3 regions of the Vogesella amnigena genome follow, and region 2 is predicted to be linked to each of the others. Evidence: predicted binding sites of a transcription regulator. Region 2 holds the regulator's gene; each other region holds the start of a gene.
The links. Region 2 encodes FNR, which switches genes on or off when oxygen is low (the NO sensors DNR and NnrR bind a similar motif). Its sites were predicted from a motif close to TTGATNNNNATCAA; they were not measured.

Region 1: ACFOKJ_RS13410 (M61 family metallopeptidase) is a predicted target of FNR. The motif match lies at 905-918, and genes of this name have one in related genera.
Region 3: ACFOKJ_RS16905 (quaternary amine ABC transporter ATP-binding protein) is a predicted target of FNR. The motif match lies at 1,136-1,149, and genes of this name have one in related genera.

What each region holds. Positions count from the first base shown of each region.
Region 1 covers NZ_JBHRYH010000041.1:42,842-45,111, reverse strand. The annotation lists gene ACFOKJ_RS13410 (M61 family metallopeptidase) at 1-827, opposite strand, end outside; gene ccoN (cytochrome-c oxidase, cbb3-type subunit I) at 1,241-2,270, shown strand, end outside.
Region 2 covers NZ_JBHRYH010000018.1:38,749-41,018, forward strand. The annotation lists gene hemN (oxygen-independent coproporphyrinogen III oxidase) at 1-813, opposite strand, end outside; gene fnr (fumarate/nitrate reduction transcriptional regulator Fnr) at 924-1,670, shown strand; gene ACFOKJ_RS08710 (NAD(P)H-dependent oxidoreductase) at 2,008-2,270, opposite strand, start outside.
Region 3 covers NZ_JBHRYH010000046.1:254,404-256,673, reverse strand. The annotation lists gene ACFOKJ_RS16910 (FAD-binding oxidoreductase) at 1-736, shown strand, start outside; gene ACFOKJ_RS16905 (quaternary amine ABC transporter ATP-binding protein) at 1,259-2,270, shown strand, end outside.

The DNA of each region.
Region 1 (2,270 bases), on a different contig from region 2:
CCCAGCAGCTTGAGGTAGCCGTCATTGATACCGGCCTCACCGTGCTGCGGCAGGTCGTCGCGGCTGGCCACCAGCGCGGTGGAGGCGCGATGCTCCAGCCCGCCGTAGATGTCACCACCGACGAACAGCATGAACACGTAGCGCTCGAACGGCGCCGGCTCGCCAAAAAAGCGGATCTGCCATTCGCAGATACGCTTGGTGTCTGCGGCCAACCTTTTCAGGTCTGCCTGGTATTTTCCAGATACCACAAATTCATGCGGCACGCCGCAGGCCTTGAAGCTGATGCGCTCGAACTCGCCCAGTTCGACCGGGTGGTCGATCAGCTCGTCGTAGTTGGCCGCACGGTAGCGGCCGAAACCGGATTTCTTGCATTCCAGCGCCGGCAGGCTGGTAGCCACCTGCCACCTGGCCAGCGCCTTGTCCTCCGGCGGCAGGATATCCACCTCGCACGGCTCGTTCTCGAAGCCGTCTGCCTGCAGGAACACGCTGGTGCCGTTGTAGAAGCCGCGCTCGCCATCCAGGTAGGCACCGCGTACCGACAGATCGAAGGCGTACACGGTGTAATGCACGGTAAGCGCGCCCTTCACCGGCGCCGCCTGCCAGCTGTGCTTGTCCAGCTTGCTGAGCGCTACCGCCTTGCTGCAGCTTTCGGCGCGGATGGCCACGATGTGGCGCGCAAACTCGCGAATCATGTAGCTGCCCGGAATCCACGCCGGCAGTCGCAGCACCTGGCCGCCAGCGGCGGGCTGGGCTACGGTAACCGAGACTTCGAACAGGTGGGCTTCGGGAGCAACGGGGCGAATGCGATAGCTGACAGCGGTAGACATGTTGGCTAGTCCGGATGAATACGCAGGAAGCGCGAATTCTAGCACCAGCCACCATCGACTGCGCCTGACCTTACGGCTTGATATGCGTCAATAGCGATACAGGCGATGACAATATAATCGCCTGCATGTCAAAGGCGGGAATGGGTCTGCAAACGGTGCGATTCAGGCAATTTGCGACCATCCAGTTCTCTATCGACTAGTGGCGAATGCCCGAATTGATTTAGAATCGCCTGTTGAACAATGGGAATCGAGCGCGTTTTCAGGGCAGGGTTTGTCAAGGTTGTTGCGATGCAACAGCAGTGCCCTCGCTTCCCGCGACTTGCCGGGCCTCCAGCACTACATGGGGGGTACGCACCCGGACTTCAAGTCACCGGTTTTACACGTTCTAGTTCGCAACCTTGGAGAAAACCCTAATGGATACGCAATCCACTTATAACTATAAGGTGGTGCGCCAGTTCTCGATAATGACCGTGGTCTGGGGCATTGTCGGCATGCTGGTTGGCGTGATTATTGCGGCCCAGCTGGTGTGGCCGGAGCTCAATTTTGGGCCCTGGTTCCACTACGGTCGCCTGCGTCCGCTGCACACCAATGCCGTGATTTTCGCGTTTGGCGGCTCCGCGCTGTTTGCCACGTCCTACTACGTGGTACAGCGCACCTGTCATGTGCGCCTGCTGTCTGACAAGCTGGCCGCATTCACCTTCTGGGGCTGGCAACTGGTCATCGTGGCTGCCGCCATCACCCTGCCGCTGGGTCTTACCTCCGGTAAGGAATATGCCGAGCTGGAATGGCCGATCGACATCCTGATCACCATTGTCTGGGTGGCCTATGCGATCGTGTTCTTCGGCACCATCGCCATCCGCAAGGTTAAGCACATCTACGTGGCCAACTGGTTCTACGGTGCCTTCATCCTGGCCGTGGCCCTGCTGCACATCGTCAACAGCCTGGAAGTACCGGTTTCCATGTGGAAGTCCTACTCGGTATATGCCGGTGCCGTGGATGCCATGGTGCAATGGTGGTACGGCCATAACGCCGTGGGCTTCTTCCTGACCGCAGCCTTCCTGGGCATGATGTACTACTTCGTACCGAAGCAGGCCGGCCGTCCGGTGTACTCCTACCGCCTGTCCGTGGTGCACTTCTGGGCGCTGATCTTCACCTACATGTGGGCTGGTCCGCACCACCTGCACTACACCGCCCTGCCGGACTGGACCCAGTCTCTGGGCATGGCCTTCTCCCTGGTGCTGCTGGCACCGAGCTGGGGTGGCATGATCAACGGCATCATGACCCTGTCTGGCGCGTGGCATAAGCTGCGTACCGACCCGGTACTGAAGTTCCTGGTGGTATCGCTGTCGTTCTACGGCATGTCCACCTTCGAAGGCCCGATGATGTCCATCAAGACCGTGAACGCCCTGTCGCACTACACCGACTGGACCGTAGGTCACGTGC
Region 2 (2,270 bases):
CAGATCAGCCTCGTTGATGCGGCGCTGCGGCATGAACACGCTGGGCAGGTGCGCGTAGTTGTACAGCGCGATGCGGTCCGGGTTCATTGCCAGCACCTTGTCCACAGTGCGGCGCACCGAGTCGGCATTCTGCAGCGGCAGGCCGTAGATCAGGTCCACGCTCACCGACTTGAAACCGGCCTCACGCGCGGCGTTGATCACGGTAAGGGTTTCTTCCTCGCTCTGGATGCGGTTCACCGCCTGCTGCACGGCCGGGTCGAAATCCTGGATGCCCACACTCATGCGGTTGAAACCCAGCCGGCCCAGGTGCAGCACGGTGTCGCGGCCAACCTTGCGCGGGTCGATCTCGATGGAAAACTCACCATCCGGCAGCAATTCGAAATGCTTGTTAATGGCCGCCATCACCCGGCTGAGTTGCTCGTCGGACAGGAAGGTGGGTGTGCCGCCGCCAAAATGCAGCTGGATCACCTTCTCGCGGTAGCCCAGGCGTGCCGCCACCAGGGCGATTTCCTTTTCCAGGTAATCCAGGTACTGGTCGGCGCGGCTCTTGTCTTTGGTGATGATCTTGTTGCAGCCGCAGTAGTAGCAGATGGTGTTACAGAACGGCACATGCACGTACAGCGACACCGGGCGATGGCTGGCGCCAATGGCGTGCTGCTGCAGCCAGTGCTCGTAATCCTTCACCCCGAAGCCGCCGTGAAAGCGATCTGCCGTCGGGTAAGAAGTGTAGCGCGGGCCGGAACCTTCAAGTTTTTCGATAAGTTCTCGATCGAAGACGCATTGCGTCGGCTGGAACGGGGCGGTGGGTGTCATATCGTCTTGCTTGGAAAACTGGTGGTGGGCTGGTAAATTTGCGCTAATTGACACTTGGCGCGCTTTGACGCGTGTCAAGCAAGCCTCTAGCCTTGCGAAACCCGGAAACCATGACCGAGCTCACTACCTCCCTGCACACGCTGAAAGTGTCGTGCTCCAACTGCAGTCTGCGTGAACTCTGCCTGCCGGTTGGCCTCAACCGCGACGAGATGGCACAGCTGGATGCGGTGATCCGCCAGAGCCGCCGTCTGAAGCGTGGCGAGTACCTGTTCCACTCCGGCGAAGGCTTCCGTTCACTGTATGCAGTGCGTACCGGTTTCTTCAAGACCTGCGTCTCCAGCCAGGACGGCCGCGAGCAGGTAACCGGCTTCCACATGTCCGGCGAGCTGATGGGCCTGGACGGCATTTCCGCCAGCCAGCACGGCTGCGACGCCATCGCGCTGGAAGACAGCGAGGTATGCGAGCTGCCGTTCAACCGCATGGAAACCCTGGGCCGCGACATCCCCAGCCTGCAGCACCACTTCTTCCGCCTGATGAGCCGCGAGATCGTGCGCGACCAGTCGGTAATGCTGCTGCTGGGCAATATGAAGGCCGAGGAGAGGCTGGCCGCCTTCCTGCTCAACCTGTCGCAGCGTCTGTCGGCACGCGGCTTTGCCGCCTTCGACTTCATCCTGCGCATGAGCCGCGAGGAAATCGGCAGCTTCCTGGGCCTGAAACTGGAAACCGTCAGCCGCACGCTGTCCAAGTTCCAGCAACAGGGCTGGCTGAAAGTGGATCACAAGCACATTCAGGTACTGCAGCCGGAAGAGCTGAAGGCACTGGTAGCCGGCTGCGCCCAGGCCAACAGCCTGCGCTGAGCACCAGCCGCCCTTAGCGTTCGAACGCCCTGCCCCGTGCGGGGCGTTGTTGTTTGTGGGGGGATGCAGGGTGGAAAACACGTAGCCCGGATAAGCCACAGGCGCATCCGGGAACATTGGCACCTGCTCCCCGGATGCGCTGCGCTTATCCGGGCTACCAACTTGCCGTTCGAACGCCCTGCCCCGTGCGGGGCGTTGTTGTTTGTGGGGCAAGCGTGTGATGTGTAGGGCGGATGCCCCGCAGGGGCGATCCGCCAACACAAGGTTGGCCGCAAATGACGGTGGAACGCCCCGCAAGCGCCTCATAGTGGCGGAACGCCCCGTTGGGGCTTCCGCCCTACAGCACCCCTATCGACAGCGCCGCCGCCAGCGTGGCGCCCAGCTCGGCCGCCTCCTCCAGCGACTGCGGCGTCACCTCCCCCTTCACCAGCAGCGGTGGCAAGGCCTCGCGCAGCGGGTAGCCGCTGGCGATGCGGCGAATCGCGGTGAGTGCGCCCTGGCCGTCGTTGCCGGCGCTGATGATCGCCGCGTACGGCAGCCCCTCCACCTTTCCCTGCGCCGGGTAGAAGGTGCGGTCGAGAAAATCCTTCAGCGCACCGG
Region 3 (2,270 bases), on a different contig from region 2:
CAATGCGCCGGCATCGCGCTACCTGTTTCTGTCCGCCGGTAGCGGCATCACGCCGCTGATGTCGATGAGCCGTGCGCTGGTGGATCTCGGCGGTGATATCGACGTCGCCTTCGTGCATAGCGCCCGCTCGCCGGCCGACCTGATCTGCCGCAACGAACTGGTGCAGCTGTCTCGTGCGCGCAAGGGCTTTCACCAGGCCGCCATTGTGCAGGTGCGCGATCCGGAACCGGAGTGGAGCGGGCTGGAAGGCCGGCTGGATCTGGCTGCGCTGGAGCGGCTGGTACCGGATTTCCGCGAGCGCACCGTGTTCTGCTGTGGCCCGGCGCCATACATGACCGGCGCGCGCGAGTTGTTGCAGTCGGCCGGTTTCGATATGCAGCACTATCATGAAGAAAGCTTCAATTTTGCCGACCTGAATGCGGCGGCCGGCGCGGCCGAAGCGGCACCGGCCGAGCCGGAGGCGGCTGGCGAGTGCGGCTACGAGGTGCGCTTCAACAAGCTGGGCGATGTGGTGCATACCAAGCCCGGGCAGACTATCCTGGCCGCGGCGCAGCAACAGGGCCTTCGCGTGCCGTCGTCCTGTTCCAAGGGCCTGTGTGGTACCTGCAAGACCAAGATGCTGGAAGGCAAAGTGGATATGAAGCACGGTGGCGGCATCCGCCAGCGTGAAATCGATCAGGGCTGGATACTGCCGTGTTGCAGTGTGCCATTGAGCCCCGTGGTGCTGGATCGCTGAGTCGCTGGTCGTTGTGCAGCCGCCCCAGCATGGATACCTTCGCACACTTTGTGCCACGGGCGTGGACTTGGCTGTGCTGACCATTGTGGTCGGTTCTGAATAACTCTCCCCTGCGAGCCGTTCGTGCGCAAGCCGAGCGGCTTGTTTTTTTTGCGGCTGCCGCGTAGTGCCTTGCCATTGTTTGGGCGTGGAGATTGTCTGACACCTGTCAGGGAACGACGCAACGCTGTGTTTTTCGCCACTGCAGCATGCACAGAAAAGGCGCCTGGAGTGCCCGTCAGACGGGCATTTCCTTGATTTTTGGTTAACTTATGATACTGGTTGGTGCGATGTCGTTTTAGGACAGGTTGGTGTCGGTTGATTCTTGCTTGTCAGGTCGTATCGTCCATATCTTTTTCCTTGATACAAATCAATTACTACAACAGCTTGGGTGTTGGCGCAGCACACCTGTCACGCACTGGTGCATGACGGGCACAGCACTTGCTGCGATGTGGCAGCCTCGCCAGGGCAAAGGAGAAAGCAATGCAGTCAGGCAAGATCGTGGTAGAAAACCTGTACAAGGTTTTCGGGGAAAAGCCACAGGAGGCAATGCGTCTACTCAAGCTTGGAGAAACCAAGGAAACGGTGTTTCGCAATACCGGGCAGGTAGTGGGCGTGAACAACGTGTCGTTCTCGGTGGATGAGGGCGAGATCTTCGTACTGATGGGCCTGTCCGGCTCCGGCAAATCGTCGCTGATTCGCCTGATCAACCGGCTGATGGACCCCACCGATGGCCGCATCCTGCTGGATGGCCAGGACATCACCAAACTGTCGCCCAGCGAGCTGGTATCGCTGCGCCGCCGCGACATGAGCATGGTGTTCCAGAGCTTTGCGCTGATGCCGCATCGCACCGTGCTGGACAACGCTGCCTTCGGCCTGGAAATTGCCGGGGTTGGCCGCAAGGAGCGCGAAAAGCGCGCCATGGAAGTGCTGGAGCAGGTTGGCCTGGCTACCTTTGCCCGCAAAATGCCGCACGAGCTGTCCGGCGGCATGCAGCAGCGTGTCGGTCTGGTGCGCGCATTGGCGGTGGACCCTTCGCTGATGCTGATGGACGAAGCCTTTTCGGCTCTCGACCCGCTCAAGCGCGCCGAAATGCAGGACATCCTGCTGCAGCTGCAACGCGATCACCGCCGCACCATTTTCTTCGTATCGCACGATCTGGAAGAGGCGCTGCGCATCGGCTCACGCATTGCCATCATGGAAGGCGGCCGCCTGGTGCAGGTGGGTACCCCGCAGGAAATCATCGAAAACCCGGCCGAAGACTATGTGCGCGAATTCTTCAAGAGCGTGGATACCTCGCGTTACCTGCTGGCCAAGGATCTGATCGACCCGCATGGCGTTGGGCTGATGGTGAACGGCAGTCTGGCCGGGCAGCACGATCCGCAGCATCACTGGGTGGCCTGTGTGTCCGGGGATCACAAGCTGCTGGGCCTGGTGGGCCGCGATACGCTGGGAGCAGAAGGCTGTAACCCGAGCGAGCGCTGTGTGCCGGTGT